DNA from 4 places in the Ruegeria sp. SCSIO 43209 genome. Region 1 is predicted to be linked to each of the others. Evidence: riboswitches for the same ligand, from Rfam matches in the RefSeq annotation. Region 1 holds a riboswitch; each other region holds the start of a gene.
The links. Region 1 has a riboswitch for cobalamin ahead of I5192_RS20635 (DUF1636 family protein). Riboswitches for the same ligand answer to the same signal wherever they lie in the genome.

Region 1 (7,205 bases):
TCGACGATCCATTTGGCCAAACGGTTACCAACGGTGCCGCCCCAGAGGATGCCACCTGGCATGCCTTCGGCCAGCCAAAGGTTCTCATGCCCCGGTGCGGGTCCGGCCAGAGGCAGCTCGTCCGGGGTCATCTGGAACGGGCCACGGGTGTTGGCCTTGATCCCAACCTCACCCAAGGTTGGCACCCGTTCGATGGCGCGTTCCCATTGGGTTTCCACGGCATCAAAATCCTCGGGCAACAGATCGGCTCCGAACTCGGGCGGGACACGATCCTCGGCAAACAGTTTGAGGTCTTTGGTGAATTCATACGGCCCGAACTGGATCCCGCCCACATCTTCGCGCAGATAAGCGCCGTAGTCCTCATCCCGCAGGATTGGGAATTCGGGCAAGCCTTGCGCCCGGCGCTCTTTCAACAGCGGCACCGTCTCGGTCGTCCAATACTGGTGAACGATCGGGATACATGGCAGGTCCAGCCCCACGCGGCGCGCATTTTCGCGGGCGTAGTTGCCGGTGGCAAAGATCAGATGCTCGCAGGTGATCTCACCCTGATTGGTGGTCACTTTCCAGTGGCCATTGTCCAGCTTCTCATAAGCCTGCGCTTCGGTGTTCTGGTATACCTTGGCGCCGGCATCCCGCGCGAGCTTGGCCAATGCCATGGTAATGTCGGCGGGATTCACATAACCGTCTTCCGTGTGCAGAATACCACCCCGAATATCTGAACTTTGATTCAGCAAGGGATGAATCTCGGCAATCTCCTCCGGCGTCAGCAGTTGGCAGGGCACGCCTGCAGCTTCGGCAATCGAGATATAGGACTGGAACTCATCCCAGCGCTTTTCGGTATTGGCGACCCGCAGTTGTCCTACCTTACGCAGCCCGACCGAACTGCCCATCTTCTCTTCCACCTCGGTGTAGATGCGGATGGTTTCCATCGTCATCTTCGACACGTTGTGCGACCGCACAAAGGTTACTAGCAAACCAGCCGCATGCCACGTCGAACCCGAGGTCAGTGTGGTGCGTTCCAGCATAACGGCATCAGAGCATCCATGTTCGGTCAGCCCATATAGAATTGACGCCCCGACGCATCCGCCACCGACAACCACGACTTTTGCATGTGACTGCATACTGCAACTCCTTCAACTTGTGCACGACCAACCGGGGGTCGCATTGCATGAGGAAAGATCGATATGAACGCCAAGAGTTTTGAGGACCTTTGGCACATCCCTTGATCATGTCTCAAACGGTTGTGGCGAATTTTCACCGTGAACCGCTGGCGGGCAATTGCAAAAAGATTCACTTTGAATAAGATCAGCTAAGCCTGATCTTCGGATAGTGCTTATATAATATTGGATGTAAAAAACATCACAGGTCAAATCACCTTGCTCAACAGGCCCTACGATCTTCCACCTGTAAGTTCGCTTATCAGCTTTGAGGCTGCTGCGCGGCATGTAAGCTTCAAGACCGCTGCAGAAGAGCTGAACGTCACGCCGGCCGCAATCAGCCATCAGGTCAAAGCGCTGGAAAACGAGCTGCAATGCGCGCTGTTTCTGCGCCATCATCGCGGCGTGGAACTTACTGAAAGCGGTGCTTATCTTCTTGTTGCCCTTCAACGTGGTCTGGAAGGCATCAGCGAAGCACTTGGGCAGTTGCGGCGTCAATATGACAGAAAAGGTGTAACGATCCGCTCAACCACGGCTGTCAGTTCACTTTGGCTCACCCCGCGCCTTGCGCAATTCTGGAAGCAATACGGACATGTTTCCGTGACGCAGGTCGTGACTGACCTCGGCATCGACACGTCAAAATGCGACCTAAGTATCCATTACGGCGATTCCAGTCGCGAAGCGGGCATCTTCAAGACACTATTTCACGACAAGATCATGGCGCTTTGCAGCCCAAGGTTTGCGCAACAGAATCCCATCAAACGTGTTGAAGATATTGCCAGGGTCCCCCTAATTCATCTCGACGCTCCGGATACCGGCTGGACCGACTGGCGTGCCTGGACCCGTAAACTGGGCTATGAAGGCCCGCTGAATTCCGCGCATCGGGTCAACAATTACACGATTGCGCTTCAGGCCGCTCAGGACGATATGGGCGCAGTGCTGGGATGGGAAGGACTGACCTCGGAACTGATCGCATCCGGAAAGCTGGTCAGGCTGTTGCCGCAAACCATCTCATCGCAACTGGATTTCTACGTGAAACTACACAACACCTCATCCGACCGCGCCAAGCTTGTGTTCAAGTGGCTCGGCCAAGCGGCTGACGGAAAGGTTTAAACTCGGCTCAGACCTGATCAGGACGAAATATCTTGTGAGCGAAGATCGAGGGCCTTACCGTTGATTTCTCGCAGTCCTGAATAAAAGCAAGAATACAAACACCGATCCGATTGAAGTTGTGACGATCCCCACCGGCAATTCCTGCGGAGCCAGCATAAGCCTGCTGAGAATGTCAGAGCCGGTCAACAAGGCAGCACCAACCATAGCGGCGGTTGGTAGAAGGTTTTTGTGCAAGGGACCTGCGATCCCGCGTGCAATATGCGGCACCATCAGACCGACAAAACCAATCACTCCGGCTACGGAAACAAACACGGCCGTTGCCAACGCTGCGGTGAAAAACATGCTGAACCGCAGACCCCGAACCGGCACACCCAGAGTAGCGGCAGTCAAATCCCCGGTCAGCAGCGCATCCAACCAGCGGCTGCGATAAAGCGAATAGCTCAGGATCAGCAGCAGACCGATGCACACCAGCGGGAACGTCTCCCAACGGGCCAGGCCCAGCCCCCCCAGCATCCAGAAGATGACAGAATGAGCGGCGCGGCTATCACCGGCGAAGATCAGATAGTTGGTGATGGCCGAAAACAAAAATGACACAGCCAGACCCGCAAGGATCAGCTTTTCCGGTGCGCTAGTGCGAAGCCCATGAACCAGCGCCAGCACGATGCCCGACGCCACAAGACCGCCGCAAAAGGCAGCCAGCGGCAGAGTCCAGAAACCCAGAATATCTCCGGTCACGGTAATTACAAACACCGCCCCCGCTGCCGCGCCCGAGGACAGGCCGAACAGAAATGGATCGGCAAGGTCATTACGTGTGGTCGTTTGCAGCACCACGCCAACGATGCCCAGCCCGCCACCGATCACGGCTGCAAACAAAGCGCGGGGCAATCGCAGGTCGAATACGATCCTATGCAGCGGTGACATCTCTCCGTCCTGCAACCCGGTACCGCGCAATATCGCGGTGAAGGTGTCGGACAAAGGAATCGAGGTTGTGCCGTAGATCGTGGAAATCAGCAAAAGGGCGGTCAGAACGACCGCCCCCAGCAACAACGTCAGGCCCAATCGGCCCATATCAGCTCTGACCCGGATGCATCGCGCGCGCCATCTTCGAGATCGCTTCGATATTTGCCGGTCCCGGCGTCAGCTCCTCGTAGCGCAATCCGATCCAGCGCTCGTTCTTGACGGCGTCAGTCTGCGACATGACGGGATGTTCCTGCAGGAACTTGAAGGTGTCCTCGGCGCCATTGCCGGTCTGATAATCCAACAAAACCAGGAATTCCGGGTTCGATGCGGCAACGGCCTCCCACGAAGTGCGGCCCCAGCTCGTGTCCATGTCATGAGTGACGTTTTCACCACCGGCGGCTGTGATCATCGCATCGGGAATCGCGAATTTACCAGCGGTAAACGGAGCATCTGCAGGACCATCCAGAAGAAAGACGCGGGGCTTGGGCAGTTCAGCAGTCTTGGCTTCGATCGCTGCCAGCTGCTCTTTCCAGCCCGAGACCAGAGCTTCGGCCTTGTCTTCGACTTGCATCACCTTGCCCAAGCGCAACACATCGCCAAACAGAAGATCCATGCTGGCTTCGGGGCGATCCTTGTCCAGATGGACACAGCTTTCGGTTAGAACCAAGGTCTTGATTCCGAACGGTTCCAGTGTATCTGGGGTCACATCACCACCCGGCTTCATGCCATAGTACCAACCGGCAAAGAACAGGTCGGGTTCAACCGCCACCAGGTTTTCGACGGTCGGATATTTCGGCGCAAGCTCGGGGATGTCGCCGCGCAGAGCATCAAAATCAGGGCTGGTCTTGTACCAGCCGGTGATGCCGGTCAGGCCGACGATCTTGTCCTGCAGACCCAATGCAAAGGCCATATCGGTCATGTTCATGTCATGCACAACCAGGCGCTCGGGCGCGGTATCAAAAACCAGCGGTTCGCCGCAGTTGTCTACGGTGACTTCTTGCGCAGCAGCACCGCTTGCCATGGCGGTGGCCAACGCCACGGGCCAGATGTATTTCATCTCAGTGTGTTCCTTCGACTAAGTTGAGACTGTGGTTCTTCGAATATCAAGCGCCGGAATCACGCGGCCTTCGTGGAGAAAGCAGAGGAAATCAACGCCAAAAGTTTCGCGGACTCTTTCGGGTGTCAGCACCTTGTCCACCGACCCAAACTCGATCATGCGGGTCGATTTCATCAGCGCCACGTGTGTGGCGAATTCGGGGATCATGACCAGATCGTGTACGATCATGACCACGGTGATCCCAAGCTCGGCGACCAAAGACAGCATCCGCCCTTTTGCATCAGGATCCAGATGGTTGGTCGGTTCGTCCAGAAACAGCAACGAAGGGTTTTGCGCCAAAGCGCGCGCGATATGGGCACGCTGACGTTCGCCTCCGGACAGTTGGGCCATGCGCTTGTCCGCGAGATTGGCGAGACCAGTCAGGTCTAAAATCCGGTCCAGCTCTTGCGCGTGGCCTTCGGCAGAGCGGTCCGCACGGATGGGTATTTGCCCCAGCGCAACATAATCGCGTAACGCCAAGCGTCCATCGGGCAGTTCCTGCTGACCTACCACTGCAATCATGCGCGCACGCTCTTTGGCCGTGAGCTTTTTCAGACTGCGTCCTTTGATCCGAACATCGCCAAGTGCCAGCGGCTCAGCGCCGCACAACAGATTGAGAAGCGTCGTTTTCCCCGCCCCGTTCGGGCCGGCGATGGCTAGAATGGAACCCTCGTCCAACTCGAACGAGACGCCCTGCAACAGGACATCTCCGTTAAGGGCATAATACTCAAGGTTTTCGGCAATCAGAAAGGGTGGCAACGTCATTGCGATGCTCCCTGTTCGATCCGCGGCATGCGCGAGAGGGTTTTATTGGACAACGCCTGCGGGCGATCAGTGGCATTTGTCCAGCCATCCGGGCTTTCACGATACTGCGCTGCAAACTCAGCCAGCGCCTGCACCTCATCCGCGGTCTGAATGCCACCAAAAAGGTATTGCGCCTTTCCTACGGCCTGGAACCCAACCGTTCTGGGACTATCGCAGCCTGCCATGCAAGACGACGCGCGGATCGCAAAACTGCGAGGTAATTTCCCAGTCAACGCATCGCAAATTTCATCAAGGGGCAGCCCTTCAGTGCAGCTTTCGCAGACTAGAATGAAATGATCAGGCGTATCTGGCATGGTCCACTCCACTTGTTTCCAAGCGCATGCGGAAGCTGCCGACAATGTAAACACGCGATTGACGCGCCATCAAAGCCTCCTTCCAGGACGCCCCGCCCCGGGTTGGTTAAACATCTGATGGCAGGTCTCCTGACTTGCGGGTCCGCGCTCGGCCAACCTTCCCGATCCTGTGGACCAGTGGCTGTTTGGCCTTGCTCACCGCTTACAGTTGCGGGGGCAGTTACGGAATTGGCACCTTTTGGCAAGCCTCACCGTATTCCCTTTTCATCCCGCGGCAACGCCACCGGGAACCATCAATCGATTGAGTGCCCGAGAACACCGGACACGTCAATGATAAAGTCGAAGGCACCCAACTCTGGTCGAGGATCGAGCGCCGCCAACCACGTGTCCGAAGCACCAACCGAATAGCTTGGGCTGCGCGCCGAATTTGTCTGGCCACGGTTGTCCATAGTTGGTGTGTTTGGAAATTAGACAATCTGAGGTAAGCTGAACAAATTTAGAGGTTTAGCTTTGTCAGCACCTTACCCCTGTTTGATCATTGCCTGGGTTTATCCAAGGAGACGGTTCTTTGACACATGTTTCGCAAAACGCATTGCCGCCGGATATTGTTGATGATGTCATTGACCACAATCTCGAGGCCGTTGCACGGTGGAAAGGCCATCGCTTAAGGGCTCAGCATGGGCGCAGTCACGGGTGTGTGGCTGCAATATTCACCGTCAGAAACGATCTACCAGAACAGTTCCGTCACGGCCTGTTTGAACAGCCCGCAGCCTATTCAGCCGCACTTCGCTTTTCCAACGGCGCGCATCTGGATGACCGGAAATCGGATGCCCACGGGATGGCGATCAAGCTTTTTGACGTGCCAGGCCCCAAGCTGATCGACGCCGAAGCACTTGCGCATCTGGGGACCACACAACTCAGCGACGAGTTCGATTTTGTATTGGTCGATCAGGATGTGTTTCCCAGCTACGTCCCCGATGAATATGAGCGATTGGGCAGGCTTGTCGCCACATTACAAGCGGTCCAGCACGCGATCAAAGGGCGACGAAAATGGAGCCTTAGGTTGATCACCAAAGGGCTGCGCGCAGGATTTCGCGCCTTCCTCACTCGTGAAGGCAAGCGTCAGTTTCGCGTCGCGAGTGATTTTGCCTCGAACTATATGCACTCGCCTTTTGAGGTCCATTTCTGGTCGACAACACCGTATCGGCTGGGCCCCGATCTAACGGTCAGATACTTGGCCCGCAGCGCGAAACCAAAAATTCCGGCACATCCGGTAGACGACCCAGATGGGATCGGGCAGTGTTTGCGGCAAGACGTGGCCGATGGAGAAAATCACTTCGAGCTGTGTGTGATTGAGCCCCCGCGCCCGGCCGACGAATTCGATGTGCTCGACAATCGCATCCGGTGGGCATGCGACCCGCAACCAGATGCACCTCTTGATCCGTACCATCATACCGTCACGCCCGTGGCGGATATCACGATTCCCAAAGGTGCAGAATTTGATCCGCAGAATGGAGACGCGATGAGCTTCGCGCCCTGGCGTGTCACGGCAGATCACGAACCTTTAGGACCGATTAATGCGATCCGGCTCAGAACCTATCTGAGCTTGGCCAGCGCCCGGTTCCCGAATCGATGACCAAACGGAGATGTATTGATGCTGGACGTTGATGATCTGATCAAACTCGGATTCAAGATCTCCCCACCCGTTACGAGCTATTTAGCCGCGATCAGGCTTGCAAACGCCGCGAAGATCCACCGACC
Region 2 (7,205 bases), on a different replicon from region 1:
CCACCTGAAAGACCGGCACCTCTGCCACATCGAGAGGTGAGGTGCCTGATGCGCCCTTGCCTGAGAATGAGGTGGCGTTGACGATCGCCGAAGGCTTCAGCGCCACAATAGTTTCGCGCAGCCAATCGGCGGCATTTGGTGCTTTGAGCGACGGGGCAAACAGGCCGACGGCCTCAAAACCCCGCGCGCGCAAGCTGCGGATCAGCGCTGCGATTGGGGCTGTGTCCGCCGAGGTCAGATAAGCACGATAGAAGGTTACGATGATACGTTTCGCATCACCGGGCAGAGCGTTTTCTGCAGGGATCACGCCGTGATCTGGGCACCAGGCACCGCATTCGGGGATGGTCTTGGCGCCCATGACCGGACCTGCATACAACCCCGCAGCCAGTGCCATCTGCGCCAGAGCGGCCTGCGCCGCGACCTCACCGCCGGTGTCGCACAGATGCGCCAGCCGCCGCAGGGTCGAGACAGGCAGGGTAGAGTAATCATCCAGCCGCGTATCCTCGCGACCGTCTGCGGGCAGTACGGCCAGTGCAATCCCTTTGGCCTGCGCCAGCGCCAGAACCTGCTGCAAGCCGTACGCCCAATAGGGCACTCCACCGATCAGACGGATCAGGATGCCCTTTGCGCCCTCCAGTGTCTGCTCGACATATGTGTCGACTGAGAGGGGATGCTTCAGCGCCGTCAGATTGGCCAGCCGCATCGTTGGCATGCGTCCTTCAGGCCCACCTCCACGATGCCAACCCGCCGCGAAAGCGCCAAGGTCACTGTCGGAAAAGGACAGCACCACCAGGTCCGCCGGGCTCTGACCCAGATCGGTCGGGGTCTCGGTTTCTTCGAGCCCATGGCTTTCGCGGAAGACGACGTGCATAAGTCTTACTCGGCAGCCTCGGTTACACCCACGAGGATATCGCGGATCTCGGCCTCTTTGATATCGTCATGCTCGGCAATGACCACAAGGCGCGAGCGACGGTCTTCGCCGGGCTCCCACGGGCGGTCATATTGGTGACGCACGCGCGCACCGACGGCCTGAACCAGTAGGCGCATGGGCTTGCCTTGAACGGCGGCATAGCCTTTGACGCGCAGGATATTCAACTCGTTGGCCAATCGTTCAATCTTGGCGACCAGATCAATCGGATCGGTTTGCTCGGGCAGTTCAACGATGATGCTTTCGAAATCGTCATGCTCGTGATCGTGATGGCCGTCGTGATGGCTGGGACGCGCGTCCATGTCATCCTCGGCCGCGGCTTCTAGACCCAGCACGACGCGGACGTCCACGGCACCCTCAGCCACTTCGACGACGGGCAGGGGGCGGGGCGCTTCGGCGGCGATGATCTCTTTCGCTTTCGCAACGCCTTCCGGGCCAGCCAGATCGGGCTTGGTCAGCAGAATGATGTCGGCGCAGGAAATCTGATCCTCGAACACCTCGGACAAGGGAGTTTCATGATCAATCGAGTCATCTGCCATGCGTTGCGCATCTACCGCCTCGACATTCGGAGCGAACCGACCAGCGGCCACGGCCTCGGCATCGGCCAGAGCAATCACGCCATCGACGGTGATTTTCGAGCGGATATCGGGCCAGTCGAACGCCTTCAGCAGCGGTTTTGGCAGGGCAAGACCGGAGGTTTCGATCAGGATGTGATCGGGGCGCGGCTCTAGTGCCATCAGGGCTTCAATGGTCGGGATGAAATCATCGGCCACGGTGCAGCAGATGCAACCATTGGCCAGTTCCATGATGTTTTCCGCCGGGCAATCAGGAATGGCGCAGGACTTCAGGATATCGCCATCGACGCCGACATCGCCGAATTCGTTGACGACCACCGCCAGACGCTTGCCCTGCGGGTTCTGCATCAGGTGTCGCACCAAAGTGGTTTTGCCCGAGCCCAAAAAGCCGGTGATCACAGTGACGGGGAGTTTCTCGAGATTGCTCATTTCAGGGCTCCAATCGGGGGAATGCGGGCCGCACAGTTTTTGCGGAAATGTTCGGGACGTTCGCGCCATTTGACCAAACCGTCCTCGGTGGCGAGGTATTTGGCTGCGCCTTCGACGATGGTTTCAACATGGTCGATCTCGTTCAGATGCTCATACACGAAAGTCCAGCGATCCGGTCCTCCGCGTAGCACGATCGAGCAGCCTTCATCGCAATTCGACAGGCATTCCACAGCTTTCAAGGTAATGCCTTCGGGCAGGCCCGCCTGTTCAAGCGCCTTGTGCAGCAACGTGCCGGGGCGCTGGGCGTCATCCTCGACAGGCAGCCCGCGACGGCAGGTAGTGCAAACCAGCAGTTCGACCGGTGCGGTCTCGGTCATGTCTCTCATCCCCCCAAATCCTCTTCGTGGGGGACGGGGTTTCATGCGGGCCGATCACAGCCCCACACCGGAACACCCCGTCCGGTTTCATCTTCGGGCGTTGGCAGGTCTCCCGGCTTGCGGATGTCAGAGGAGGCCTCTGTCGGATGTCCCGCCTTCCCGGCCATACTGCCAGTGGCTTTGGGCACCCTCTCCGGTCACGGTCGCGGGGGCGGCTGCGTTTGACGGCAAAAACCGCTGACGCATTCCCTTTTCATCTGCTCTCGCAGACACCAACGAAAGGGACATGCGGCAGGGCAGGGTTGCTTGTCAAGCGAGTCGCGCCGATCCGTGAAAAAGCGGATAAAAAGCGACCTGTCGGGGTCGCTGGGCGGCATGATACTTCTGCAACGACGTGCTGGCATGGCAGCAAGATGCGAACAGGAGGATACCGCGCATGAAAGTAGGGTTTATCGGGCTGGGGAATGTAGGGGGCAAGCTATCTGGATCGCTGCTACGAAACGGTATCGATCTGACGGTTCATGACCTGAACCCGGATCTGGTGACCGAATTCGTCGCCAAGGGTGCCAAAGCCGCCAAAAGCCCGGCGCAACTGATGCGCAATTGCGATGCTGTTATAACCTGTTTGCCTTCTCCTGCGGCCTCGGATGCGGTGATGCAGGAAATGTTGCCAGAGGTCGGCCCTGGCAAAATCTGGATGGAAATGTCGACCACCGATGAAGCCGAAGTCAAACGCCTTGGCGCAATGGTCATCGAACGAGGCGGGGCTGCAGTGGATTGCCCGGTTTCCGGCGGATGTCACCGGGCAGCGACGGGTAATATCTCGATCTTCGCAGGCTGTGATCGTGAGACTTTTGAACGTATCCTGCCATTCCTGACCACCATGGGGCGTCGCATTTTGCACACGGGCGATCTGGGCTCGGCCTCTGTTCTGAAGGTGTTGACCAATTATCTGGCTACCGCCAACCTGATCACCTGCGCCGAGGCATTGGTGACAGCCAAGGCCGCCGGTATGGACCTTGGAACCACCTATGAGGCGATCAAGATATCGTCAGGCACATCCTTCGTGCACGAGACCGAAAGTCAGGTCATCCTGAACGGCTCGCGCGATATTTCCTTCACCATGGACCTGGTGAAAAAAGATATCGGTCTGTTTCAGGAGGTCGCCGACCGTGCCGGAGTTCCTCTGGAGATAAACCCATTGATGATTAAGATTTTCGAAGATGGCATCGCGCGATATGGTGAGCGTGAACTGTCCCCGAACATCATCAGGCGGCTAGAGGACGCGACCGGACTGGAGATCCAGGCGCCAGGGTTCCCAACCGAGATGCTGGACGACGAGCCAGAAGAACCGGGTTATGAGGTGATCCCGCAGAATCGGTAGATCAAATAATCGGCAAGCGTTGCGGCTGTCTGGCGACCTGGTTGGACAAAATTCTGGGGCTATTCTAAACAGATCAACAGGAGTCCGACACCGGCACAGGCAAGAGAACAACTTATGACGAATGAGACCTTTCTCATCGTAACAACGATGAAAAACGAAGGGCCTTTCATGATCGATTGGGTGGCCTACAACCACGCAATCGGTTTTGATGACATTCTGATTTATACCAATGATTGCGCTGATGGTACTGATGCCATGGGCGAACGGCTGCAAGTGCTTGGCTGGGCTCACCACGAGCGAAACAGACTGGGTCCGCGCGCCGCGCCGCAGGTTCGTGCATTTTCGCTTGCGCGGAATCACCCAAGCTATCTGTCATCGGATTGGATTCTCAGTTTGGATGTGGACGAGTATATCAATATCCGTTTGCCCAATAGTGATATAAGAAGCCTCGTTGAGGCCAGCGGCGTGGCGGACGCGATCTCGATCTGCTGGCGCATGTTCGGAAATGCGGGTCAGAACGATTTCGTTGATCGACCTGTACCTGAGACTTTCTTTCTGGCCGCCACCGAAGACGGCTATCCGCATCATCGGACCAAAGGGTTCAAAACGCTGTTCCGCAACAACGGAAAATTCAGCCGTTTTCGCGCCCATCGTCCCAGGATCAATCCAGAAGATGCACCGAACCCTGACGCGCCATACGAAGGCGTGTTGTGGCGGGATTCGGGCGGGAACCTGTACCCAGCAGACCAAGTGAAATGGAAAGCATGGCGTGGTTTCAGCCATGAATTCGCGCGCATTCATCATTATGCTGTGCGCAGCACTGATAGCTTTTTGGTCAAGCGCGACCGTGGGCGCACCAATCATGTGGGGCAGGATCAAGGGCTCAAATACTGGCTCATGATGAACCACAATGATGTTGAGGATCGCTCAATTCTGGAACACATGCCGGCTATGCACGACATCAAATCTGAGATGATGGCAGATCCGCAATTGGCAGACCTCCATCACCAAGCATGTGAGTGGCACAGGTCGAAAGCCGAAGAATTGAGAGCCAGACCGGACTGGGTTGATCTGGTTGAAGCGTTGCAAAATTCCTCAACCGGAGAAGACGTCTATGGGTGAAGCTGTATCTGCTGAGGATCGCCGCAAGAAGCAAGCTGAGCAGCGCGAACGGAAGGATTCCCTGCGGCGCGAAATGCTCAAGACCATGCCGCATGGACGGTTGAGCGTTGAAATTGGCGTTTGGAAGGGCGAATTTTCGCGGATTCTGCTGGAAGAGCTGCAACCCTCTAAATTGTGCCTCATCGATCCCTGGCAAGTACAGCAAGACCCGGATGGCGGTGCTTCGCTTGCCGGAGCGCGCACGCAAAAGGATATGGATCGGATCTACGATGCAGTAACGGGTAAATACAGCACCGAGATCGCCAAGGGGCAAGTTTCGATCATTCGCGACTATTCGCAACCGGCGCTGCGTTTGTTTGAAGATCAAAGCATCGGGTTTGCCTATTTGGACGGCGACCATTCCTACGAGGGCGTAAAAACGGATCTGGATGCTTTGCTGCCCAAGATGATCGAAGGCGGCGTAATCATGCTTGACGATTATCACAGGCGAGGGTGGTGGAAAGATGACGTGATGCGTGCGTTCCACGAATTCCTCGGGGCACATTCTGCGGGGCTGCGGCTCAAGGCCATCATGGGGGCGCAGGTGGCCGTCGAGAAACTTTGAGCCGAGATCATTTTTCTGATTATAGATTCGTGCGAGGTAATCTGGGCTGGCTGATGTCTTCCAGCGTCAACAGTGTTAAGCAACAAGTTCAGCGATGACGGATAGGGTTGTTGTCTAAGTCCGATCATTTTTGAATAGCGGCACTTTCCCAGGCAGACAGGAACTTTCTGCGCTTCAGCGTATCGAGGAACGTCAACAGCGCAGGGTCCAGCGCTATCGCTGCGCTTTCGGTCGTGGAGTCCTGCGTGTCCAGAAGTGGCAGTGCTGCCATTGATTCCGGATTCAGCGTGGTCAGGTGCCGGACAAAGGTTTCCGCTTCCTCCGGCAAGCGGCTTTTGCCAGTTACCATGGCGGTTCGCATCATCGTCGTCTGAAAATCCGAAGGCAGAATGATCTGAAGGGCATCCTTTCCTTCTGTTCGTACCGCCGCATAACTGCCAAGCACGTTGTAGGCCACCGCGATCGTACCATCCGCCAGGTCGTTAATCATGTCGCCCGAACAACAATACAGCCGCACGTCCAGGCCGCCCAAAACCTCCATCAAGCGCCAATAGGTTTCCGAGGCGCGGGCGTCCTGCGTCGCGAACAAATAGCCCAATCCCGACTGGCGCACGTCATAAGTGCCGACTTTGCCCCGAAAATCATCCGGGCGGGCACGCAGCGCTTCGATCAGTTCCTGCCGCGTTTGCGGCATTGGTTGTCCTTCGAACGCGGTGCGGTTGACAACGATGGTTGCGGGTTCCGAAGTGAAGGCGAACAGGCTTTGATGCCATTGCGCCCAAGGGGGGTGCGGAAGATCGTTAAGCGCCAGCGCATATCCGTCATTCGCGAGCTTCAGTTGCAGGTCCATCGCGCTGGAAACGACAACGTCGAACGCTTCTGGCGTGGCTCGGACGCGTCGGTCGATATCGGCCGTGCCGGTCACCAGATATTCGACCGATATCGCTGGATTCTGGGCGACGAAATCCTCGATCAGCGGCGCAAACAGGGCGGTATCGGTGCTGGAAATGACCCGCAGTCGGGGGCCGTCGGCACTTTCGTTGAATATTTGTCGGTCTTCCCAATCCTGAGCCCCTGCGCCGCTGGCGAACAGGCACAGGATCAGAGTGACAAGATAACGCATGCGCCGCCCTCCGCTTTGTTTGAAAGTACCAGCGTGCCACCATGGGCGACCGCGACGTCCTGGGCAATGGTTAGCCCGAGGCCCGATCCGATGGTTCCTGCCGCGTTCTGACCACGTTCGAAACGTCTTGTGAGCGTTTCGATTTCATCTGGCGGAAAGCCTGGCCCCTGGTCACTGACCGTGATCCGGGCTGTGGGTGACCCTGCGACATCGATGACTACGGTACTGTCCGCTGGCGCATATTTAAGCGCATTGTCTACCATGTTCCGCACCGCATTTTGGATGAGGATGGGGTCGCCCGAATACATGACCTGCGGATCGCCGCTCAAAGCAAGCGAAAGGTCTTTCATTTCAGCGATGGGCGTCAAGCGCTGGACAAGCTCTCGGATCAGAGTCACCAGATCGATATCCTCGCGCTCCAGATGGTCAGCGCGGAATGTGATCATGGCGTGATCCAGTAGTTGCCCCGCGGCCCGAGAGCTTTCGTCGATAGCGCGCATCATTGATCGTAACGCCTCGCGGTTGTCTTCTCTCTCCACCCGTTGCAGCGTCGCCTCGGCATAAGACCTGACCGTTGCCAGCGGGGTGCGGACCCTATGGGCGGCCTCGGCGATAAAGTCCTCGGATTGGCTGAGAGACTGGTCCAGGCGTCCCATCAGCGAA
Region 3 (7,205 bases), on a different replicon from region 1:
GTGATCCGTGATTGCACCGCTAAAGACGCGGTGTTTGATCCGATTCGTTAGAGCTTTTTGTTCTGGCAGTCGCGCGCATAATCCAGCGCTTTGGCGGTGCCTTTCAGATCAATCGCCATGACGGTCTGACCTTCTGGATTGTAGACGGTCATGGTCTTGTTCTGCGCAATCGAGGTGACGAAACTCCGGTCCGTAAAGAACACCGTCGCGCCGGGCACGCGATCCTGCTTGAACCCGATGGCGGTGGCATCAAAGCTCTTGCCGTCCAGATCAAACCGGATCGGATATTGTTCCCCCGGTTTAATGTCGCCCCAAGCCTTGTTGTAGACAGTGAAGTATCCGCGATCGTCCAGTGCGTCATAGCCTAGCCGCACCACCGAAAGATCCTGATACACCGTCTGGATCAGGCACCCATTGCCGAGGTTGGGGTCCATCATGATGTTCCAGCCTTCGACGAAGCCTTTGTCGATGAGTGCCTGCGACAAGGCAGCAGTGGCGGTGAAGGCGGCTAGGGTGAGGGCGAGAAGGCGGGGCATATTTGAAATCCACAGAGTTACGTTGTGAAACTGTGCCCAAGTTACAAGTTTCGACAGCCCAGCCAAGAGCATTCTTTTATTGCGCCCCAGATACTAGGTCGTATTCAGCCAATCTGAATTCTAAGATCACCTAGCTTGTGGAGCGTTCGTCGTGAAGTAATAAAGCTACTAAGAAACTTATAGGCAGGACCCGTCGAAATTAGGCTTCAACTCGACTATGGTGTCATTCTGGGCTTCCCAAAAAACGAGCCAACGAAGCATGCAGGGAAAAGACTGTTTTTCAAAATACGCATAGCTTTTTCCTTTTGAAATAGAAAATCCATCTTGCTCTAGAAATCGGACCAGCTCTTGCTCTTTCAGCGGCAATGGGTATTCAGCGATTATCCTTCGAGCAAACTCTTTGTCAGCTTCGGCAAAACTGTCGGGCAGATTTCGCCCGATTTTTGGAGGTAGCGGAAACGGCGGGGACAGCAACAAGTGAATACCAATCACGACAATCAGCGCAGATGCACAAAAAACTATAATAAACTTTCGCATCAAATGCTTAACCTCCAAGAAATCCTAAGAAAGTGCTTGGTTTCTACAAGGCACGCAAGGAGCAGGCGACTACAAATCTAGATCTCCTTCCGCGCCCGCAACGCCGCAGTAATCGTCCCGTCGTCTAGATAGTCCAACTCTCCCCCAATCGGTACACCTTGCGCCAGGGATGTCAGACGAACCTGCCCCTCCAACTGATCAGCGATGTAGTGGGCAGTGGTCTGGCCATCGACGGTGGCGTTCAGGGCGAGGATGATCTCGGTGATACTCTCGGCCACAACCCGGTCCTTCAACCGGGGGATACGCAATTCATCCGGGCCGACCCCGTCCAAAGCCGACAAAGTGCCGCCCAGAACGTGATAGCGACCCTTGAAGACCCCGGCACGCTCCATCGCCCAAAGGTCGGCGACGTCCTCGACCACGCACAGCTCTCCGGTTGCGCGAGCCTCGTTGTTACAGATGTCGCAGATATCAGTGGTGCCCACATTGCCGCAGTTCAGGCATTCACGGGCAGTTACGGCTACCTGCTGCATGGCGTCAGAAAGCGGCGTTAGCAGCAGGGCGCGTTTACGGATCAGGTGCAGGACTGCGCGGCGGGCCGAGCGGGGGCCGAGACCGGGCAGCTTGGCCATCAGGTCGATCAGATTGTCGATGTCACTGTTCGAACTCACCGTGAGACCCTCGCAATTGGGCCAGAGAAACACGCCCCGGCCATAGATCCGTCAGGAGGGTGTATCAGAACGGCAGCTTGATGTCTGCGGGCAGGCCCATGCTTTCGGTCAGCTTGGCCATTTCTGCCTGTGAACGTTCCTGCGCCTTGGTTTGGGCGTCCTTGATCGCGGCGAGGATGAGGTCTTCGACCACTTCCTTATCGTCACCGTTAAAGATCGACGGGTCGATATCCAGACCTTTCAACTCGCCCTTGGCGGTCGCGGTGGCCTTGACCAGCCCGGCACCGGATTCGCCGACAACCATGATGGTGTTCAGCTCTTCCTGCATGTCAGTCATCTTGGTCTGCAGATCCTGCGCGGATTTCATCATCTTGGCCATGTCACCCAGGCCGCCTAAACCTTTTAGCATCGGTAATCTCCTGTCACTCGATTTGTGGCCTAGATACGAAGCGTAACCGTGCGGCACAAGAGGTCAGGATACTCCCGCCCGTCGTCAAGGTCTTTGGCAAGACCTTTCCTCCCGTTGGGCCCGGCAGCGCGCAAGGCGCGCTGCCGGGCCCAAAGCCGCTCAGGGGTATCGGCGCCAGCCGATGGCCCGTGGCGGGTGCGGGAGCATTTGGTTGAGGTGCGCTTATGCTCGAAAGTCAGTCCTCTTCAAACGGGTCCCATTCGTCTTCGACCTCGGGCAGGGCTTCGGTTTCGACTTGAGCGGCGCGTTGTTCTGCGGTTTCGATGCTCTTGATCCGCGCTTTCGGGAAATGAGTCAGCACTGCTTGCACCAGAGGATGCTGTTCAGCCTCGGCTTTCAGGGCCAAGTCTGCAGCGTCCCGTACCTCGGCAATGGTCGGTGCGTTGCCCTCAGCGACAATAGAAACGGCCCACCGGTTGCCTGTCCAACGCTGCAGCGACGCGCCCAATCGTTGTGACAGGTCGGTCGGGGCGTTGTCGGTTGGGGCGAACTCGATCCTGCCTGGTTGGTAGGACACCAGACGCACGCCGTTTTCAACCTCGACCAACAACTTCACGTCCCGGTTGGCTCGGATCAGTTCGACCACATGTTCAAATGTTGGATAGCGTGCCAGAGCTGCCTGCACATCTTGGGCTAGCGCGGCTGTTGGCCCGCCTGCGTTGCCGCCGATTCCCGATGCGGCATAGGCCGATCGGGCCACAGCCTGTGGCGCGGCAGGAGCATGTCCCGGCGCACCGATTCCCTTGCCGGGGCCACCATTGGGCGGCGGAGGCGTATCTTGCAGACGCTTGATCAGCTCCTCCGGGCTAGGCAAGTCGGCCACATGGGTCAGGCGGATCACGGCCATTTCCGCAGCCATCATTGCGTTGGGTGCGGCGGAAACTTCCTCGAGCGCTTTCAGCAGCATTTGCCACATGCGTGTAAGGACTCGCATGGGCAGAGCCTCGGCCATTTGTTGACCTCGGGCGCGTTCGTCGGGGGAAACGGTGGGATCTTCGGCGGCATCCGGGGTGATCTTGACCACCGAAACCCAATGCGTGATTTCAGCCAGATCGCGTAAGACGGCGAGTGGATCAGCCCCTTCGGCATATTGCCCGCTCAGCTCGGTCAACGCGCCTGCAGCATCGCCGCGCAGGATCATATCCATCAGATCCAGCACCCGGCCCCGATCGGCCAGCCCCAGCATCGCGCGCACCTGATCCGCGCTGGTTTCACCGGCCCCGTGCGAGATCGCCTGATCCAGCAGTGAGGTCGCATCGCGCGCCGATCCCTCGGCGGCCCGGGTGATCAACGATAACGCATCCTCGGCAATCTGTGCCCCTTCGGCACCTGCAATTTTGCGAAGCAGTCCGATCATATCCTCCGGCTCGATCCGGCGCAGATCAAAGCGCTGGCAACGGGACAAGACGGTCACCGGGACCTTGCGAATCTCGGTGGTGGCAAAGATGAACTTCACGTGTTCGGGGGGTTCTTCCAGCGTCTTGAGCAGCGCGTTGAAAGCGCTGGTCGACAGCATGTGAACCTCGTCGATGATATAGGTCTTGTAGCGCGCGGATGCAGCGCGATAGCGTACGCTGTCGATGATCTCGCGGATGTCATTGACACCGGTGCGGCTGGCGGCGTCCATCTCCATCACATCGACATGGCGGCCCTCCATGATGGCTACGCAGTGTTCACATTGACCGCAGGGTTCGGTGGTAGGGCCGCCGCTGCCATCGGGACCGATGCAGTTCATACCCTTGGCTATGATCCGAGCGGTCGTCGTCTTGCCGGTACCGCGGATGCCGGTCATGATGAAGGCCTGCGCGATCCGGTCCGCCTCGAAGGCGTTTTTTAGAGTGCGCACCATGGCGTCCTGACCGACCAGATCGGCAAAGGTTTCGGGGCGGTATTTGCGGGCAAGAACCTGGTAGGCGGGGCTGGGCGTCTCGGTCATGTCTGCTCTGTCGGATTCGCGTTACGCCGCAGCGTAGAGGCCCCCGCCGCCCGCGTCCACAGCCAGCCGGGACGATTTTCATTTTGGAATGCGTGGGTATGCGGCTAAAATCCACTCTATTCTATTTACTGGACCAGTATGTTGTTGGGTAAAGTTTGTTTGGGGGGAGATTATGTCGCAACTGGTGGTTTATGCGTTGCAGGTTGGCGGAGGCACCTTGGCCTTGTCCTCGATGCCTGGGCGTGGAGGAACGTATGCAGAAGACCTTGATCTTATCGCAGACTGGAAGCCGGGACTTGTGATCTCGATGACCACTGAAGTCGAGATGATTCAGGATGGTGCGCGGAATTTTGGCGCTGATATTCAGGGGCGTGCCAGCAGATGGGTGCATTTGCCGATCGAAGATTTTGGCACGCCACCCAAAGAGATTTTGGACCGCTGGCCCCGCGTTGGCGCGACCGCACGTCAGGCGTTGTCAGGTGGTGGCCGTGTGCTAGTGCATTGCCGTGGTGGCTGTGGCCGATCCGGGATGGTGGTTCTGCGTCTGATGGTTGAATGCGGTGAACGGCCTGAGACGGCATTGAAGCGATTGCGTACGGTGCGTCCTTGCGCAGTCGAGACAAATGCCCAGATGCTTTGGGCCGTTGAACCGGCCCGTGTTCAAGCCGTTTGACGGCTTAGACACCAACATGTGGCGAGATTTCGCCACCGTTGTGCTGCACCAGAAGCGAAGCCTCAAGCATGGCGCAAGGAGGATTCCTTAGCAGGTCTGCGGGTAGGCTGCGGTACTCGGTTCCGAACATCATGTCTGCGTAGTCATCCAGCCGGCCGGTATCGATTTCAGGATCGGTTCCGCAGAATACACGTATCTGGTCGCATTGGGCGCGAAAGCGGGCGGTGCATCCTTCCGGGCAGTGCGACAGATCTATGGTGCCTTCAATCTCAAACTCAGTTTTCGTGACCGGTTTTGTGGCGGACATGGTCTGCGTCAGAGCCCGCGCCATCTGTGCCAATGCGGGGCAGGGTGCGCCAGTACGTTGGCACACAGTCGCCGCGAATTCGTGTGTTTTGGTCTTCCAGATCATCAATGCGCCCTCCGCGCGCAGGGCGAGGGCGTGGCACAGGTTGGTCGTTGCGGAGCACGATCAAACCCGTCCCGGACTCCCCGCCCGAGTTTCGGTTCTACATCTGATGGCAGGTCTCCTGACTTGCGGGTCATCGCTTTGCCGACCTTCCCAGCCTTCGAGGCCAGTGGTATCTCGGCATTGCTCTCCGCTTACAGTTGCGGGGGCAGTCTCGGACTAGGTTCTTTCCGGATTTATCCGGGCAGAACCGCACCGTGTTCCCTTTTCATCCCGGCCCGATTGGGCGCGAGAACCATCGCGACATGGCTAGCGGCTGCGCCGTGCCCGAGTCAAGAAGATTGCGTCAGGCAAGTGACGTATGGTCCAGTCACGTCAACCTTGACTTGAGGCGCTTCGGGTGAACTGATCAGTTCAGTCGGTATTGGAGGGCACCATGTTGGACACGCAGCAGGCGGTTGTGACCGAGGATTTTCAAATCCCGTCCGGCCCGGCAATGTTGTCGGCGCGGCTTTACCGTCCGGTTGCCGACCCCGAAAAGGTGGTCGTCATAAACGGTGCGACTGGGGTGCCGAGGGATTACTATCAGTACTTCGCCCGATGGCTCGCCGAAGAACAGGGCATGGCCTGCCTGACTTACGATTACCGGGATTTTGGTCACTCTTTGGTGGGTTCGCAAAAGCGGTCAAATGTCACCATGGCCGATTGGGCGTTGATCGACATTCCAGCCGCCCGGGCCGAGATGCGCCGACGGTTTCCGCAGGCCAAGCTATGGAGCATCGGTCATTCCTTGGGCGGAATGTTTGGCCCGATCCAACCCGATATCGATCAGATTGACAGGATGATCTGTGTCTGTTCGGGTCTGGTAACGCTGGCGGATCACCCTTGGCCTTATCGCGCTTTGGCGGCGTTGTTCTGGTTTGGTCACGCGCCGCTGGTGGTCAAGGCGCTTGGCTACCTGCCCGGACGGTTGGTCGGGTTTGGATCGGACCTGCCTGCCCAAGTCTATTGGCAATGGCGCAAATGGTGCACCGCCCCCAAAAGCTATGTGCCAGAGATCGGCACGACACTGCCCGCCGCCCGCTGGGAAGACTTGGGCAAACGTGTCGATCTGTTTACCTTCGCAGATGATGAAATGGTGCCGCCGGATGCTGTCTGGCGTCTTGCCGATCTCTATGGACCCAAAGCCGGGCGCCATCTGCTTGCACCAAGCGAATTCGGAGTATCCAAGATCGGCCATATCGGTGCATTCGCAAGACGGAATGCGGCAGTCTGGCCTAGGCTGATCGCCTGATAGCGCTGGGCACCGGTAGGCCGGTGCCCAGCTTCGTTATAGCCCTTTACGGGATTTTTTCTCGTGCATCACGCTGCGCACCATCTTGCCGAACGCCTTGTCGCGGGCGCGGGCCTGCGCCACCGAAGCGGAATTGTGTTGGTCTTCGCGCCGCAGCTTGCGCCAGCGGTCCAGCCGCGCGGGATCAAGCGTACCAGCGTCGATTGCCGCCTGCACCGCACATCCGGGCTCGGTCTCGTGCTGACAATCCGAGAAGCGGCAATTCAGGCTGAGGTCTGAGATGTCCGAGAACACCTCATCCAACCCCTCTTGCGCATCTAGCAGACGTAACGCGCGCATGCCGGGCGTATCGATCAGCCAGCCGCCATTGCGCATGCGATGCAAGGCGCGTGAGGTTGTTGTGTGCCTGCCGCGCGCATCGTCTTCGCGAATACCTGCGGTGGCCTGATCCTGCCCCGTCATCCCGTTGGCGAGCGTCGTTTTCCCAACGCCGGATGATCCAATCAAGGCGCTGGTTTGTCCTTTCGGACACCACGACAGAACTTGTTCGAGATCGCCGTGATCCAGCGCGTTGACCGCAAGTACCGTCAGAAACGGGGCGAGCGATTGGGCTTGATCTACATAAAGGCTCGGATCATCGCACATGTCCGATTTGGTCAGAACGACCACCGGATAGCAGC
Region 4 (7,205 bases), on a different replicon from region 1:
CGGGCATCTCCGATGAAGATGCAATCCTGCTTCGGCAGCAAAGGCTCAAAGAACTTGATGCGCGCCAACGCGTTTTTTCAGTTGATGGTGTTATGGCGGTACAACAAGATACCGTTAGTTCAGCAGCGCGTAGCTTGTTGCCTCTGATGGCAGCGGACTTGTGGCGTTCTGCACCCATGATCCCCGCAACCGACGACCCGCTCGATGGAATCCGACAGGATGCCTTGAACCGCTTGGCTGAATGGAACGGTGAAATGGATCGTTTTTCGCCGGAGCCATTGATATTCTGGGCATGGGCGCGTGCTTTGCAACGCCGATTTCTACAGGATGAATTTCCTGCGGCGCGTGATTTGTGGACCAATCCGAATCCATATTTTCTTGCCGCGGTTCTTTCAAATAGAGAAGAGGCCGCGATGTGGTGTGACAATCGCACCTCAACTCGTGTCGAAACCAGCGACGAGTGGATCGTTCTCGCACTCGACGATGCGCTCGTCTGGATAACCGAGCGCTACGGTCCCGACCTTTCTTCGTGGAGCTGGGGATCTGAACACGTTGTGAATCTGGATTGGTCTGCGGTTAGCCCAGCCGGATTCCTCAATGGGTTGTTATCTGTGCGGGAACCGAAGTCCGGAGGACCTTATTCATTGCTCTCGTCTCAATTCGGGATGTCTGACGAAAAACCGTTTGCAACAAATATCGGCACGAATTTTCAGGCCGTCATGTCTGTTTCAGAAGACAAAGGCTTCTTTTTCCTGACACCATCCGGGCAGTCGGGACACCCGCTTTCGCGGTTCTACAAGAACTTGTTTTCTTCATGGATGCGCGGTGATTACAGGATGATGGCAATGGATCTGGCAGTAGCAGAGGGTGGGGCAGTGGGGCGATCCAAACTAACCCCCCTCATTCAGGATGAAGTTGACTGATTAAAGTGCGGCTCCGGGAAGCCAGATCAGTGTCAATGTGCCCTCATCTTCAGGATGAAATGCCATACAAGATCCAAGACTGATTGATACATCGGGCACCACGCCACAGTGATAGATTGTGAAAATCGGCTGTGGGATGCTGATTTCAGTGGGCATCCCACAGCACACGCGATCTTAGGTGCCGCGCGCCTGATTACTGCCCATGCGCCAATTCAGCATTTTCACCTGGCGTTCCAACGGTTTCTGTTCCTGTTGAGTGTATGTTACCCTCCGAGGCTTTCAGAAGCCGCAAGGCGTTAGCCACGACCAGCAAGGACACTCCGACATCTGCGGCGATTGCACCCCACATTGATGCCAATCCAAAACCGGTAAGGGTCACAAACAGTGCTTTGGTCGCAAGTGAGAAGCCGATGTTCTGACGGATGATCGACATGGTTCGACGTGAATGATCGATCAGCCGGGGTACTTTGCCGATGTCATCAGTCATCAGAGCAATGTCTGCAGTCTCAATAGCAGCATCAGATCCAACTGCACCCATCGCAACTGCATAATGTGCCCGAGCCATCGCAGGCGCGTCGTTGACGCCATCGCCGATCATCGCAACCATCTCGTGCTGTTCTGCCAGTTCCTCAATCGCAGCGACTTTGTCCTCCGGCAGAAGTTGGGCCCGGACTTCGTCGATGCCGACTTCGGCTGCTACCGCTCTCGCTGTTTGTTCGTTGTCACCAGTCAGCATGATGATTGACTTCACGCCCTGCGCATGAAGCTGGGCTACGATGCTTCGGGCTTCGGGTCGAATGCGGTCCCGCAGCTCAAGCAAACCGGTTAACCCGTTCTCATCCCCGACAACAACAAGTGTGCTTCCCGCGCTTTCGATTTGGTTGCGCAACTCGGCAGGGATGGACGCGCCAAAGCCTTTCTCTACAGCGAAGCGGTCGGAGCCAAGCCAGATATCTCGACGCTCGGTACGGCCTTCCAGACCACGACCGGGAACGGTTCGGATGTCTTCAGCCGCCGATATCGAAATGTCGGTCTGTTCTGCCTTGGTCAAAATGGCGCGGGCCAGCGGGTGTGAAGACCGAACCTCAAGGCTTGCAGCGTTCGCCAACAGCTCTTGCTCGGATGCGCCGCCCAGCGGATAGACATTGGCCACTTCAGGCTCACCCATGGTGATCGTGCCGGTCTTGTCCATGGCCAGTGCGGTGGTACGCCCGGGGGCCTCGATATATGCGCCGCCCTTAATCAGAACCCCAGCCCGGGCCGAAGCGGTCAAAGCCGCAACGATTGAAACCGGTGTGGAAATGACGAGCGCACAGGGGCAGGCGATAACCAGCAGAACAAGTGCATTGTAAAACCAGAAGCCCCACGATGCGCCAAATACAAGCGGTGGGATCAGGGCGATGGCCACTGCGACGACCATAACGATGGGCGTATAAATCCGCGCAAATTTTGTAACCCACTGCTCAACCGGCGCACGGCGAGCATGAGCATCACCGACCATCCGGATGATCTTGGCAAGCACGGTGTCTGACGCTGTTTTCGTCGCACGTATTTTGAGGGTGCCTTCACCATTGATTGTGCCGGCATAGACCTCATCACCCAGCTCTTTGGGAATCAGCGCGCTTTCACCTGTGATTGGAGCCTGGTCAACGGCACCGGCCCCTTCGATGACTTCCCCGTCAAGTGGAATGCGATCCCCACCGCGAACGATGAAGCTGTCACCGACAAAGACATCCGCCGCCGGGACCGTTGCCTCAGAACCGTCAGCACGAACCAGCCGAACCGTCGGGGGGGCCAGATCAAGCAGCGCGGATACCGCGTTCCGAGCACGTCCGACACTCCAGCTTTCCAGATAAAGAGAGAGCGAGAAGAAAAATGCTACAGTTGCGGCTTCAAAAAACTCACCCAGAGCGATGGCACCAGCGACGGCAACAACCATCAAAAGGTTCATATCCGGCGAAAGTCGACGCGCCGAAGACCAGGCTTTAGGGGCCACCAGCCAGACGCCAAACAAGATCGCGACCGCGAACAAAGCTGCCTCGGGCAAAGGCATCGGAACCTCACCATGTCCCGAGAACAGCCCGAGCGCACCGCCCATGCCGGTTTCGAAAATGTGCCAGCCAAAACCTGCTGCCCAAAACCCTCCGCTAAGAGTGGTGAACCGCCGCTGACGTGCAATATGCGCCACCTGGTCCTGGGCGGCATTTCCGTCATCCCATGGTTTGGCGGTCATACCAGTACTCGCAACCAGCAGCATGACATCTTCGTCAGATAACTTGGAAGCACTTTCAAGAAGCGTCATCCGACCGTTGATCACATCAAATGCGAGATGCTCTTCACCACCTGCTTTCGGGCCGACGACACGGTTCAGGATCGCCACCTCTTCGGCGCAATCAAGGCCAGAGACCTGAAAGCTTCTACCACCTTCAGGAATTGGACCGGCGGGGGCGATGTCGCCACACCCGCCACTACCGCATGCGTGGTGACCATGTTTGTTTTCGTGGCCATGGTCGTGGCTATGGGTATCGGATGACATGATTGGACCTCAAGAATCTCTATGGTCCTTTGTAAATAGTTCCTACAGTAACTAGAGCTTCAATACCTTTTATATTTTTTCATCCGGGTTCTTTGCCTGCGATATTGTTAGTTCATTTCGTCTTGCGGGCCGGCCGTGTGGATGCAATCTAATTGCAGATGACGCAAAAAATTTGGAATAGATCAATGCAGAAACGGATCGCAATTACCATCACGTTAGTCTCGATTACGGCTGGTTGCTCAGCCCAGTTCACTGGGGCCAAAAGCAAAGCACTTGAACCAGGCAACGTGCCAGATTCGGTCGTAGCGCTGGCAGGGCCGGCGCAGGATTTGACCACAGCGCGCCTCCTGCCCGAAGACAATTGCTTTTGGTATGAGCACAGCGGACCCGTCGAGACGACATTGGTACCATTGCGCGCGACGAATGGCGCTCCGATCTGCATTGCGCGCGACGCCTGATCGAAATGAGGGCAGCGACGTCCATGTACGCTGCCCAATATTCATGAGCGGGCTGTGACGCTATCTTCGGCAGAGTATAGGAAAGCGGTCGAGCCGGTTTTCACGTTTGGGTAGAGGTCATTGATATGAGCCATGATCATTCGCACACATCCAGAACTTGCGCGACCGCCGATGCTTCTTGGCTCAGGCGTGCCGTGAATTCTGAGATATGTGTCTCGGTCTCCAACGTATAGATAAAGGGCACGAGAGCCGAGAGCATTATTCGGCCCGGGCTCCATGCCATTCCGGAATTCCGCGTATTCGGGGTTGCGCTCGATCATTGAAGCGGTTGGTGTCCAGTGTGGCCATTCGACCTTTCGGCGGATAACATAGGTGCCGGGCTCGTAAAGGTTCCCGCGCGCGATCGCTACGCCATAGCGCATTGCGGTCCCGCCTTCTTCGATATGATAGAGATAGCGCGCGACGGCATCCACATGGATGTCACCTGGAACCAAACCATCATTTGCCGCGACGCGTCTTGGTAAAAAACGGTCATGAACACCCCACGGATTTGAGGTCATTGGATCGTAACCAATTGGCGTGACCTGACTGTCCCAATAGGTCTTCTGCGATGCGGTTGGCCAGGTTTTGGCGATCAATGGACTGGCCGCAGACGCCGAGAACAGCGCTATGGTGGATTGAATGAAATGGCGCCTTGTAAGCATAGGTCTCGTCCTGGTTCACAAGTTTAACGTATTTGGATCGCACTATCGCGAATTAATCCGAATCTTAAAGCCTCTAGCAGCTAGAGCTTCAAGAGGTTTCAGGTAACGCTTGGTTTACCCTGTCGATCAAGTGACCGGTTGCGTGAATCCTGCTTCGGTCGAGTTTACATTGGAATAGGTCGCAAAGACAATTGACACAGGCGAAGCCGCCATTGTAGCGGTGAATTGTTTTCGGTTCCTGATGGCGGAAGCCAAAAGGATTAAAAGGGAATACGGTTCGGTGTTTTCAATGGCGCCAATTCCGTAACTGCCCCCGCAACTGTGAGCGGAGAGCGATGCCAAGACACCACTGGTTCGTAATGGAACCGGGAAGGTTGGCGGAGCGAGCACCCGCGAGTCAGGAGACCTGCCGTAAAGCGCCGGGCTATGCCCAGACTGAACCTGTCGGCCTTACGGTCGATTCAACCTGACAAGCCGCCGGGTGAGGCGGTAGGGAGAAAGAACATGCATATCGAACCGGGCATCGTGAATGGTGCCAAAATCGCGCTTTCCTATGTTACCGCCGCAGGTGCGGCTACTTACGCAGCGAAAGAAACGTTTTCCACATTGCGTGCGAATGGACCTGCATCTTTTGTTATGCGCTCGGTGCTCGCCACCGTTGGTGTTTTCCTTTTCTTCGAAGTCCTGCCGCATTTCCCGGTTGGTGTCTCTGAAGTCCACTTCATCCTGGGGTCGACGCTGTTTCTGCTTCTCGGTGCTGCACCCGCGGCTTTTGGATTGGCAGCTGGTCTCCTGATTCAGGGTGTGTTTTTTGCCCCGTTCGATCTTCCGCAGTACTTCATCAACCTGACCACTCTGCTGGTGCCGCTATTTGCGCTACAAGCACTGGCCAGCCGCATCATCGCACCCGGCACAGCATATGTTGACCTCAAATATGGCCAAGCTCTTGCCCTAAGTGCGACGTATCAGGGAGGAGTAGTCGCATGGGTTGGGTTCTGGGCCTTCTACGGCCAGGGTTTCGGCGCAGAAACCATGGCGTCGGTTCTGTCCTTTGGCGGTGCTTATATGCTGGTAATTGTCATTGAGCCGATTGCTGATCTGGCAGTGCTTGCGGCAGCCAAGGCGATGCGCGGTTTGAACAGTACAGGTCTGGTGACTCCGCGTTTGTACAACGCTGCGAAAGCTTGACCAAAGTTTGAAGCGGTGTCCTAAACTTGGGTTGCCGCGAAACAACCAGTAGACGCAGGACCAAAATTTTATTGTGGCGCGTCTCGAGGGCGCGCCACATTGTTTTTAGCCGCTAGAAACCTGTACCCAACGATCAGGGTGATTTGGGTCCTGTATTCGTAGGAAAAGATACCTCGTTTCCTTCCACGATTTGATCCTGTTGGTGACATTGTCCAGAATCAAATCGCCTTCACTCGAGCGATAAACTAAAACTGCATGGCCACTGCGATTGGTGTCTAAGACAGTTGCAATAAGTAGCTTCGTAGGATCCAAGCCGTTCTGCATTAGTTCAAACTTCTTTTGCAAAGCGAAATCTTCGCAATCCCCTGACCCCTGCATTGGTAGCGTCCAGTATTCCTTTGTCCCGTATTGGTTTTGATCCGAAACGGCGCGGATCCTCCGATTGACGCGCAAGTTAATCGCTTTAACGATCTGTTTCTCCTGCGCTTCTGGCAGACCAGAAGTACGAGTATTCGCGCACGCCCACGAATAATCTTTGCAGAGTGATTTGGCGCCCGATGGCGCCTGAACCTCTCTATCTAGTTTGATCCAGGGAAGCTCAGAAGCTTGCAATGAAGCGGCGGAGACAAGGTAGCTGCATATGATACAGGCCAACGATAGATAAACTGGTAACCGTTCCGAAAGTTTTTTCTGAGCGGAAGTAGGTTTTGTCATATCTGCTTTCCCCATACTCGTTTCTCCTGGGTATCTGAAGCTACCGAGCCAAGAGAACTCTATTTCAATCTTTTATGTTCATCGACGCATTACAACAGCTTATTCAATTTAAAATGCAGAGCAGCAAAGTTCGCGAGCGCGCAGTTATTAGTCGTGATTGTGTGCGTGAGCTTAATTGACATTCTTGCAGCAGCATAGAAGAAAGCCGGCTAGTAGTTCTGGGTTAGAAACGCTTGAGGTTTGGGACGGATTTGGATGACGCGTCAAGCCGAACATCTTTGTGCAATGACATGGGTATCAACCGTTCGCCGGGGCGCACCCTAACAGTGTATCTGCGATTATATGTTTCATGCGGCCAGATGTAACTGGCAATTGCAGATTTCCCCTGACCAAGGTGTGCAGGTTTTGATTGGAAATTCTAAAACAATGACTTCGTCGCTACACTCAGTCCTCTGTTAACGCGCACAGCGACGGGAGCGATGAGTTGGGCAGGCTCAGTGGCCTACGAGCCATATTGCGTCAGGTTTCTATTATGCGTGTAAGTTTCGTACGATCGACTTTGGAGGCATGACGCTTGTCCATAGGAATGTTCTTAATCGAAATCACATTTGGAACGTCAAAACCAAGCGCAGATTTAGTCCAATCGTCGATGTGATCCGCGGAACCTTGGACGCAAAGTGTG

Region 2: it holds a riboswitch for cobalamin, as region 1 does, so the genes downstream of both, I5192_RS09535 (DUF1636 domain-containing protein) here and I5192_RS20635 (DUF1636 family protein) in region 1, are expected to answer to the same signal.
Region 3: it holds a riboswitch for cobalamin, as region 1 does, so the genes downstream of both, I5192_RS14215 (hypothetical protein) here and I5192_RS20635 (DUF1636 family protein) in region 1, are expected to answer to the same signal.
Region 4: it holds a riboswitch for cobalamin, as region 1 does, so the genes downstream of both, I5192_RS12835 (energy-coupling factor ABC transporter permease) here and I5192_RS20635 (DUF1636 family protein) in region 1, are expected to answer to the same signal.

Annotation. Positions count from the first base shown of each region.
Region 1 covers NZ_CP065362.1:257,167-264,371, forward strand. Annotated here, with positions in the region: gene I5192_RS20610 (FAD-dependent oxidoreductase) at 1-1,121, opposite strand, end outside; gene I5192_RS20615 (LysR substrate-binding domain-containing protein) at 1,377-2,270, shown strand; gene I5192_RS20620 (iron ABC transporter permease) at 2,325-3,338, opposite strand; gene I5192_RS20625 (ABC transporter substrate-binding protein) at 3,340-4,287, opposite strand; gene I5192_RS20630 (ABC transporter ATP-binding protein) at 4,306-5,091, opposite strand; gene I5192_RS20635 (DUF1636 family protein) at 5,088-5,444, opposite strand; cobalamin riboswitch at 5,546-5,754, opposite strand; gene I5192_RS20640 (hypothetical protein) at 5,738-5,893, opposite strand; gene I5192_RS20645 (hypothetical protein) at 6,013-7,080, shown strand; gene I5192_RS20650 (peroxidase family protein) at 7,099-7,205, shown strand, end outside.
Region 2 covers NZ_CP065359.1:1,889,037-1,896,241, reverse strand. Annotated here, with positions in the region: gene cobN (cobaltochelatase subunit CobN) at 1-871, opposite strand, end outside; gene cobW (cobalamin biosynthesis protein CobW) at 877-1,932, opposite strand; gene I5192_RS09535 (DUF1636 domain-containing protein) at 1,929-2,309, opposite strand; cobalamin riboswitch at 2,394-2,601, opposite strand; gene I5192_RS09530 (NAD(P)-dependent oxidoreductase) at 2,707-3,693, shown strand; gene I5192_RS09525 (glycosyltransferase family 2 protein) at 3,808-4,815, shown strand; gene I5192_RS09520 (class I SAM-dependent methyltransferase) at 4,808-5,419, shown strand; gene I5192_RS09515 (ABC transporter substrate-binding protein) at 5,544-6,542, opposite strand; gene I5192_RS09510 (sensor histidine kinase) at 6,521-7,205, opposite strand, start outside.
Region 3 covers NZ_CP065359.1:2,839,203-2,846,407, reverse strand. Annotated here, with positions in the region: gene I5192_RS14250 (ribonuclease T2) at 1-51, shown strand, start outside; gene I5192_RS14245 (hypothetical protein) at 48-536, opposite strand; gene I5192_RS14240 (hypothetical protein) at 714-1,073, opposite strand; gene recR (recombination mediator RecR) at 1,151-1,744, opposite strand; gene I5192_RS14230 (YbaB/EbfC family nucleoid-associated protein) at 1,809-2,153, opposite strand; gene I5192_RS14225 (DNA polymerase III subunit gamma/tau) at 2,389-4,149, opposite strand; gene I5192_RS14220 (protein-tyrosine phosphatase family protein) at 4,322-4,822, shown strand; gene I5192_RS14215 (hypothetical protein) at 4,827-5,234, opposite strand; cobalamin riboswitch at 5,325-5,546, opposite strand; gene I5192_RS14210 (alpha/beta fold hydrolase) at 5,668-6,525, shown strand; gene rsgA (ribosome small subunit-dependent GTPase A) at 6,562-7,205, opposite strand, start outside.
Region 4 covers NZ_CP065359.1:2,551,531-2,558,735, reverse strand. Annotated here, with positions in the region: gene I5192_RS12855 (penicillin acylase family protein) at 1-923, shown strand, start outside; gene I5192_RS12850 (cation-translocating P-type ATPase) at 1,117-3,459, opposite strand; gene I5192_RS12845 (hypothetical protein) at 3,645-3,917, shown strand; gene I5192_RS12840 (L,D-transpeptidase) at 3,959-4,621, opposite strand; cobalamin riboswitch at 4,837-5,050, shown strand; gene I5192_RS12835 (energy-coupling factor ABC transporter permease) at 5,126-5,809, shown strand; gene I5192_RS12830 (transglutaminase-like cysteine peptidase) at 5,915-6,538, opposite strand; gene I5192_RS12825 (AMP-binding protein) at 7,043-7,205, opposite strand, start outside.